Linked DNA regions of Cupriavidus metallidurans CH34. The protein of the gene in region 1 binds, or shares a complex with, the protein of each later gene. Links are inferred from orthologs where the notes say so. Each region holds a gene or a part of one and is shown on either strand. Other genes may lie near its edges. The genes, in order: RMET_RS21365 and aceF.

What was found.
Region 2: the proteins of RMET_RS21365 (region 1) and aceF are in contact, whole or in part, in a crystal structure (PDB 1W85), measured with the Geobacillus stearothermophilus proteins. The link is inferred for Cupriavidus metallidurans CH34 from one-to-one orthologs. Residues at the interface, in WP_033016213.1 of Geobacillus stearothermophilus: Ile282, Leu283, Ser284, Leu285, Glu286, Phe325; in WP_033016211.1 of Geobacillus stearothermophilus: Val129, Ile130, Ala131, Met132, Pro133, Arg136, Lys137, Arg157.

What each region holds. Positions count from the first base shown.
Region 1 is NC_007974.2:706,205-709,519, reverse strand. Bases 97-3,095 are described here. They hold RMET_RS21365 (alpha-ketoacid dehydrogenase subunit beta), read left to right. Parts: upstream 97-1,105; coding sequence 1,106-2,086; downstream 2,087-3,095. Other genes in these bases: RMET_RS21360 (dihydrolipoamide acetyltransferase family protein), read left to right, coding at 2,103-3,095; pdhA (pyruvate dehydrogenase (acetyl-transferring) E1 component subunit alpha), read left to right, coding at 97-1,113. In the rest of the region: more of pdhA, read left to right, coding at 10-96; more of RMET_RS21360, read left to right, coding at 3,096-3,236. UniProt on the Bacillus subtilis protein: The pyruvate dehydrogenase complex catalyzes the overall conversion of pyruvate to acetyl-CoA and CO(2).
Region 2 is NC_007973.1:1,314,544-1,317,741, forward strand. The notes cover bases 275-3,156. They hold aceF (dihydrolipoyllysine-residue acetyltransferase), read left to right. Parts: upstream 275-824; coding sequence 825-2,489; downstream 2,490-3,156. Other genes in these bases: aceE (pyruvate dehydrogenase (acetyl-transferring), homodimeric type), read left to right, coding at 275-623; RMET_RS06045 (Ntn hydrolase family protein), read left to right, coding at 2,553-3,149. In the rest of the region: more of aceE, read left to right, coding at 1-274; lpdA (dihydrolipoyl dehydrogenase), read left to right, coding at 3,189-3,198. UniProt on the Bacillus subtilis protein: The pyruvate dehydrogenase complex catalyzes the overall conversion of pyruvate to acetyl-CoA and CO(2).

The DNA.
Region 1 (3,315 bases):
GACAACCACATGGGCACTGTTGCGCGTTTTGAAATCGGCTTTACCCGCTACCTCTCCCCCGACGGCTCGCCAGAGCCCGACCTTCCCGACTTTGCCCGCGATCCGGCCACCCTGCTGCCGCTCTATCGCGCCATGGTGCTGACCCGGCAGTTCGATCTCAAGGCCATCGCGATGCAACGTACCGGCCAGATCGGCACGTTCGCGTCCGCGCTGGGCCAGGAAGCGATCGGCGTCGGCGTGGCCACGGCGATGCGCCGCGACGACGTGCTGGTGCCGTCGTACCGCGATCATGCCGCGCAGTTTGTGCGGGGCGTCACGATGACGGAGAGCCTGCTGTACTGGGGTGGCGACGAACGCGGCAGCGCGTTTGCCGCAGTGCCATATGACTTCGGCAACTGCGTGCCGATCGGCACCCAGGTTGGCCATGCGGCCGGCGTGGCCTACACGTTCAAGCTGCGCCAGGCACCGAACGTGGCGGTGTGCATCCTCGGCGACGGCGGCACCTCGAAGGGTGACTTCTACGAGGGGATGAACATGGCCGGCGCGTGGCACGTCCCGCTGGTCATCGTTATCAACAACAACCAGTGGGCCATCTCGATGCCGCGCGCCAAGCAGACGGCGGCGGCGACGCTGGCCCAGAAGGCGATCGCAGCGGGCATTCCGGGCGAACAGATCGACGGCAACGACGTGATTGCCGTGCGGCAGCGCGTTGGCGCGGCCATCGAACATGCGCGCCACGGCGGCGGGCCGACGTTGATCGAGGCGGTGAGCTACCGCCTGGGCGACCATACGACAGCCGATGATGCGTCGCGCTACCGGGACGAGGCATCGGTCAAGGAAGCCTGGCGCTGCGAGCCCATTATCCGGCTGCGAGACTACCTGGCCCGCCTCGGCGCCTGGGACGCCGCGCAGGAAGAGGCGCTGATCAAGGAATGCCAGCAGGCCGTCGGCGCGGCCGTGCAGGCCTATCTTGCGCTGCCGCATCCCGATGCATCGGCGATGTTCGATTGCCTGTATGAAACGCTGCCCGACGCCATGGCCGAACAACTCGACACCGCGCGGCAATACGACGCCTCTGGCAAGACCGATACCTCGGGAGCCCATCATGGCTGAACTGCATATGGTGGAAGCCGTCAACCTGGCCCTGGCCCATGCCCTCGCCAACGATCCCGACGTGGTGCTGCTGGGCGAGGACATCGGCGTGAACGGCGGCGTATTCCGCTCGACTGTGGGGCTGCAGTCGCGCTTCGGCGAGGCCCGCGTCATCGACACGCCGCTGGCCGAAGGCGCCATCGTCGGCGCGGCCATCGGCATGGCGGCGATGGGGCTCAAGCCCGTCGCGGAGATCCAGTTCGCCGGCTTCATCTATCCGGCGATCGACAACATCCTGAATCACGCGGGTCATATGCGGCACCGCACACGCGGCCGGATCACGTGCCCGATGGTTGTGCGCGCGCCGAGCGGCGCGGGCATCCACGCGCCCGAACACCATTCCGAAAGCCCGGAGGCCCTGTTCGCGCAGATGCCGGGCATCCGCGTGGTCATGCCTTCATCGCCGGCGCGCGCCTACGGGCTGCTGCTCGCGGCGATTCGCGACCCGGACCCGGTGATCTTCCTGGAGCCCACCCGCCTGTACCGGCTGTTCCGGCAGGAGGTCGCCGACGACGGCCAGGCGCTGCCCCTCGACGCCTGCTTCACGCTGCGCGAGGGCACGGACCTCACGCTGGTGAGCTGGGGCGCGATGTTGCGGGAAACGCTGGCCGCGGCCGATGTGCTGGCCGACGACGGCGTTTCCGCGGCAGTGATCGACGTGGCCACGCTCAAGCCGCTGGACATGGAGACCATCCTGGAGTCGGTTGCGCAGAGCGGCCGATGCGTGATCGTGCATGAAGCACCGCGCACCGCCGGCCTGGGCGCAGAGATTGCCGCCAACCTGGCCGACGCGGGACTCTATTCGCTGAGCGCCCCGGTGCAGCGCGTGACGGCGCCTGACACGGTGGTGCCGCTGGCGCGACTCGAACACAGCTACATGCCGTCGGTGGCGCGGATTGTCGACGCGGCGCGACGCGCGCTGGAAGCAGCCTAGCCAAGGAGAGATAGCGATGCGGATCTTCAAGCTGCCCGACCTGGGCGAAGGCCTGCAGGAAGCGGAAATCGTCAACTGGCATGTGAAGCCCGGGGACACCATCGCAGCCGACCAGCCGCTGTTGTCGGTGGAAACAGCCAAGGCCATCGTCGAGATCCCCTCCCCGTTCGCCGGACAGGTTGCGAAACTCTTTGCGCAACCGGGCGACATCGTCCACCTGGGCGCGCCGCTGGTTGGCTTCGAGGGCGCGGGGGCGTCCGACGATGCCGGCACGGTGGTAGGCGCCGTGAAGGTCGGCACGCATGTGGTCAATGAAGGCGTCACGCGCGTAGGCGCCGCCGGCATTCCCGGCGGACATGGCATCAAGGCCACGCCGGCCGTGCGCGCGCTGGCGCGCAAGCTGTCGGTCGACCTGTCGATGGTCACCCCATCCGGCCACGATGGCGTGATCACGGCCACCGATGTGCAGCGCGTGGCCACCACCCTGGCGGACGTCGGCGCGCCGGACGTGCTGCGCGGTGTGCGCCGCGCAATGGCGCAGAACATGGCGCGCGCGCAGAGCGAAGTGGCCGCGGCCACGGTCATGGACGATGCGGACCTGCATGCGTGGCAGGCGACCGGCGCATCGGTGACCGGTCAGGACATCACGATCCGCCTGGTGCGCGCGCTGGTGGCCGGCGTGCGCGCGGAACCGGCGCTCAACGCGTGGTACGAAGGCAGGACCGGCAGACGCCACCTGCTCGAGCGGATCGACGTGGGCATTGCGGCGGACCTGCCGGAGGGGTTGTTCGTGCCGGTGCTGCGCAACGTCGGCAAACGCGATGCCGCCGACCTGCGTGCCGGGCTGGACCGAATGCGCGCCGACGTGGTCGCACGCACCATCGCGCCGGAGGAGATGCGCGGCAATACCATCACCCTGTCGAACTTCGGCATGATCGCGGGCCGCTACGCGGCGCCCATCGTGGTGCCGCCAACGGTTGCCATCCTCGGCGCGGGGCGCGTGCGCGACGAAGTGGTGGCATCCGGCGGCGTGCCTGCCGTGCACCGGGTCATGCCACTGTCGCTGACATTCGATCACCGCGTGGTCACGGGCGGCGAGGCGGCCCGGTTCCTGCGCGCGGTCATCGAGGATCTGGAACGGCCCGAGTAGCACGACAGGAGTGATTCCGGCGATACCGGCACGGCCCTGGCCAGGCCGGCCATCCGCCACATGGATGAAGCCCATTGTC
Region 2 (3,198 bases), on another replicon or contig:
AAGACGTGTACTACTACCTGACGGTGATGAACGAGAACTACGAGCATCCGGAAATGCCGGCTGGCGTGGAACGCGACATCGTCCAGGGCATGTACCAGTTCCGCAAGGGCGTGGAGAACAGCAACGCGCCGCGCGTGCAACTGCTGGGCTCGGGCACGATCTTCCGCGAGGTGATCGCCGCCGCCGACCTGCTCAAGAAGGACTGGGGCGTGGAATCGGATCTGTGGAGCTGCCCGAGCTTCACCGAACTGGCCCGCGAAGGCCAGGAAGTTGAGCGTCACAACCTGCTGAACCCGACCGGCACGCAGCGCGAATCGTTTGTCGCCCAGAAGCTCAAGGGCGTGCGCGGTCCGGTCATCGCGTCCACCGACTACATCCGTGCGTTCGCCGAGCAGATCCGTCCGTTCGTGCCGCGTCGCTACGTGGTGCTGGGCACCGATGGCTTCGGCCGCTCGGATACCCGCGAGAAGCTGCGCCACTTCTTCGAAGTGGACCGCTACTGGGTCACGGTGGCCGCGCTGAAGGCGCTGGCTGACGAAGGCGCGATCGGTCGCGAGAAGGTGGCCGAGGCCATCAAGAAGTACAACCTCGACCCGAACAAGCCGAACCCGATGTCGGTCTGACCCCGGACTTGCACGACTGAACCCCCGCAGCGCGGCACCCGCCGCGCCGCAGTGTGCCACCGGCTGACCCGGCGGCGCACCACGGCGAATGGTGATGCGCGGCAGCGTGACAGATGCGTGTGGCGAGAGTAACCTCGCCGATTGCGTTTGTCGCGTTTGTCGTATCTGGCCAGAGTGCCGGCTGCCCAGGAGAGACACTGAATGAGTCAAGCGATTGAAATCAAGGTGCCGGATATCGGCGACTACGACGCCGTTCCCGTCATCGAAGTGCACGTGAAGCCGGGCGACACGATCAACGCGGAAGACGCGCTGGTGACGCTGGAATCCGACAAGGCCACCATGGACGTGCCGTCGCCGCAGGCCGGCACGGTCAAGGAAGTCCGGATCAAGGTGGGCGATAGCGTTTCCGAAGGCTCCGTGCTGGTGATGCTCGAGCCCGCAGGCGCCGCTGCCGCCGCTCCGGCTCCCGCAGCCGCTGCTGCTCCGGCAGCTCCGGCCCCTGCCGCCGCGGCACCCGCGCCGGCGGCTCCCGCTGCCCCGGCTCCGGCCGCTGCCCCTGCTGGTGGTGGCACGGTCGAGGTCAAGGTGCCCGATATCGGCGACTACGACGCCGTGCCGGTCATCGAAATCCACGTCAAGGTGGGTGACCAGATCAACGCCGAAGACGCGTTGGTGACGCTGGAGTCCGACAAGGCCACCATGGATGTGCCGTCGCCGCAGGCCGGCACGGTCAAGGAAATCAAGGTCAAGGTCGGTGATAACGTCGCCCAAGGCACGCTGATCCTGATCCTGGAAGCTGCTGGCGGCGCTGCCGCAGCAGCTCCGGCCCCGGCAGCCGCCCCGGCGCCTGCCGCAGCCGCTCCCGCGCCCGCACCGGCGGCCGCGGCGCCGGCACCTGTTGCCGCGCCGGCCGTCGCGCCAGCGGTGCAGGGTACGACCGGCAAGGCCGCTCACGCCAGCCCGACCGTGCGCAAGTTCGCGCGCGAGCTGGGTGTCGACGTGTCGCGTGTGCCGGGCACCGCTCCCAAGGGCCGCATCACGCAGGAAGACGTGCAGAACTACGTCAAGAGCGTCATGAGCGGCCAGACTGCCACGCCGTCCGCACCGGCTGCCGCCGCCGGCACCGGCGTGGGCCTGGACCTGCTGCCGTGGCCGAAGGTGGACTTCACGCGCTTTGGCGAAGTGGAGTCGAAGCCGCTGTCGCGCATCAAGAAGATCTCTGGCGCCAACCTGCATCGCAACTGGGTCATGATCCCTCACGTCACGAACTGTGACGAAGCGGACATCACCGAGCTCGAGGCATTCCGCGTGCAGCTCAACAAGGAAAACGAGAAGGCTGGCATCAAGGTGACGATGCTTGCGTTCATGATCAAGGCCACCGTTGCGGCGCTCAAGAAGTTCCCGAACTTCAACGCCTCGCTGGACGGCGACAACCTGGTGCTGAAGAAGTACTTCAACATCGGTTTCGCGGCCGACACCCCGAACGGTCTGGTCGTGCCGGTGATCAAGGACGCCGACAAGAAGGGCGTGCTCGAGATCAGCCAGGAAATGAGCGATCTGGCCAAGCTGGCGCGCGACGGCAAGCTGAAGCCTGACCAGATGCAAGGCGGCTGCTTCTCGATCTCGTCGCTCGGCGGCCTCGGTGGCACGTACTTCACGCCGATCATCAATGCGCCGGAAGTGGCCATCATGGGCGTGTGCAAGTCGTATATGAAGCCGGTGTGGGACGGCAAGCAGTTCGCCCCGCGCCTGACGCTGCCGCTGTCGCTGTCGTGGGATCACCGCGTGATCGACGGTGCCGAGGCCGCACGCTTCAACACGTACTTCGCGGCGCTGCTGGCGGATTTCCGCCGGATTCTGCTGTAAGCATCGGCAACGCCCGCCAGCGAACCTGGCGGGCGCGTCTGCATTGCATTCAAGGGGCGAGCCATGACTACCTGCGTTGTCGTCAGGAAAGGTGACGAGGTGGCGATCGGTGCCGATGCGCTGGTGACATTCGGCGATACGCGGCTGTCGCGCGCTTATGAGCGGAACCAGAAGGTGATTCCCGTTGGCGACAGCTTCGTCGGGCTGGCAGGCACCACCGCGCATTTCCCGGTCATGCGCAGCTTGCTGACGGGCATGGGCGAGGAATGCCGGCTGCATACCCGTGACGATGTGTTCCGAACCTTTCTCAAGGTGCATGAAAAGCTCAAGAACGAGTATTTCATCAACACCAAGGAAGACGAGGACGACCCCTACGAGTCATCGCAGATCGTCTGCCTGATCGCCAATTCGGGCGGCATTTTCGGCGTTTATTCGTACCGCGAGGTGTTTTCGTTCGATCGTTTCTGGGGCATTGGCTCGGGCCGCAACTACGCGCTCGGCGCCATGCACGCGGTGTATGACCGCACGGACCTGGATGCCGGAGCGATCGCGAGGATCGGCGTGGAAGCGGGTATCGAGTTCGACAAGAGTTCGGCGGCACCGATCGACGTGCACACGGTACGGCTGCAAGTGGCAACCAACAAAGACGGCGCGGCCTGATCCCAAGGCGGGCAGGGCGCGCATCCCAGGAGGAAGAACATGAGTGTGA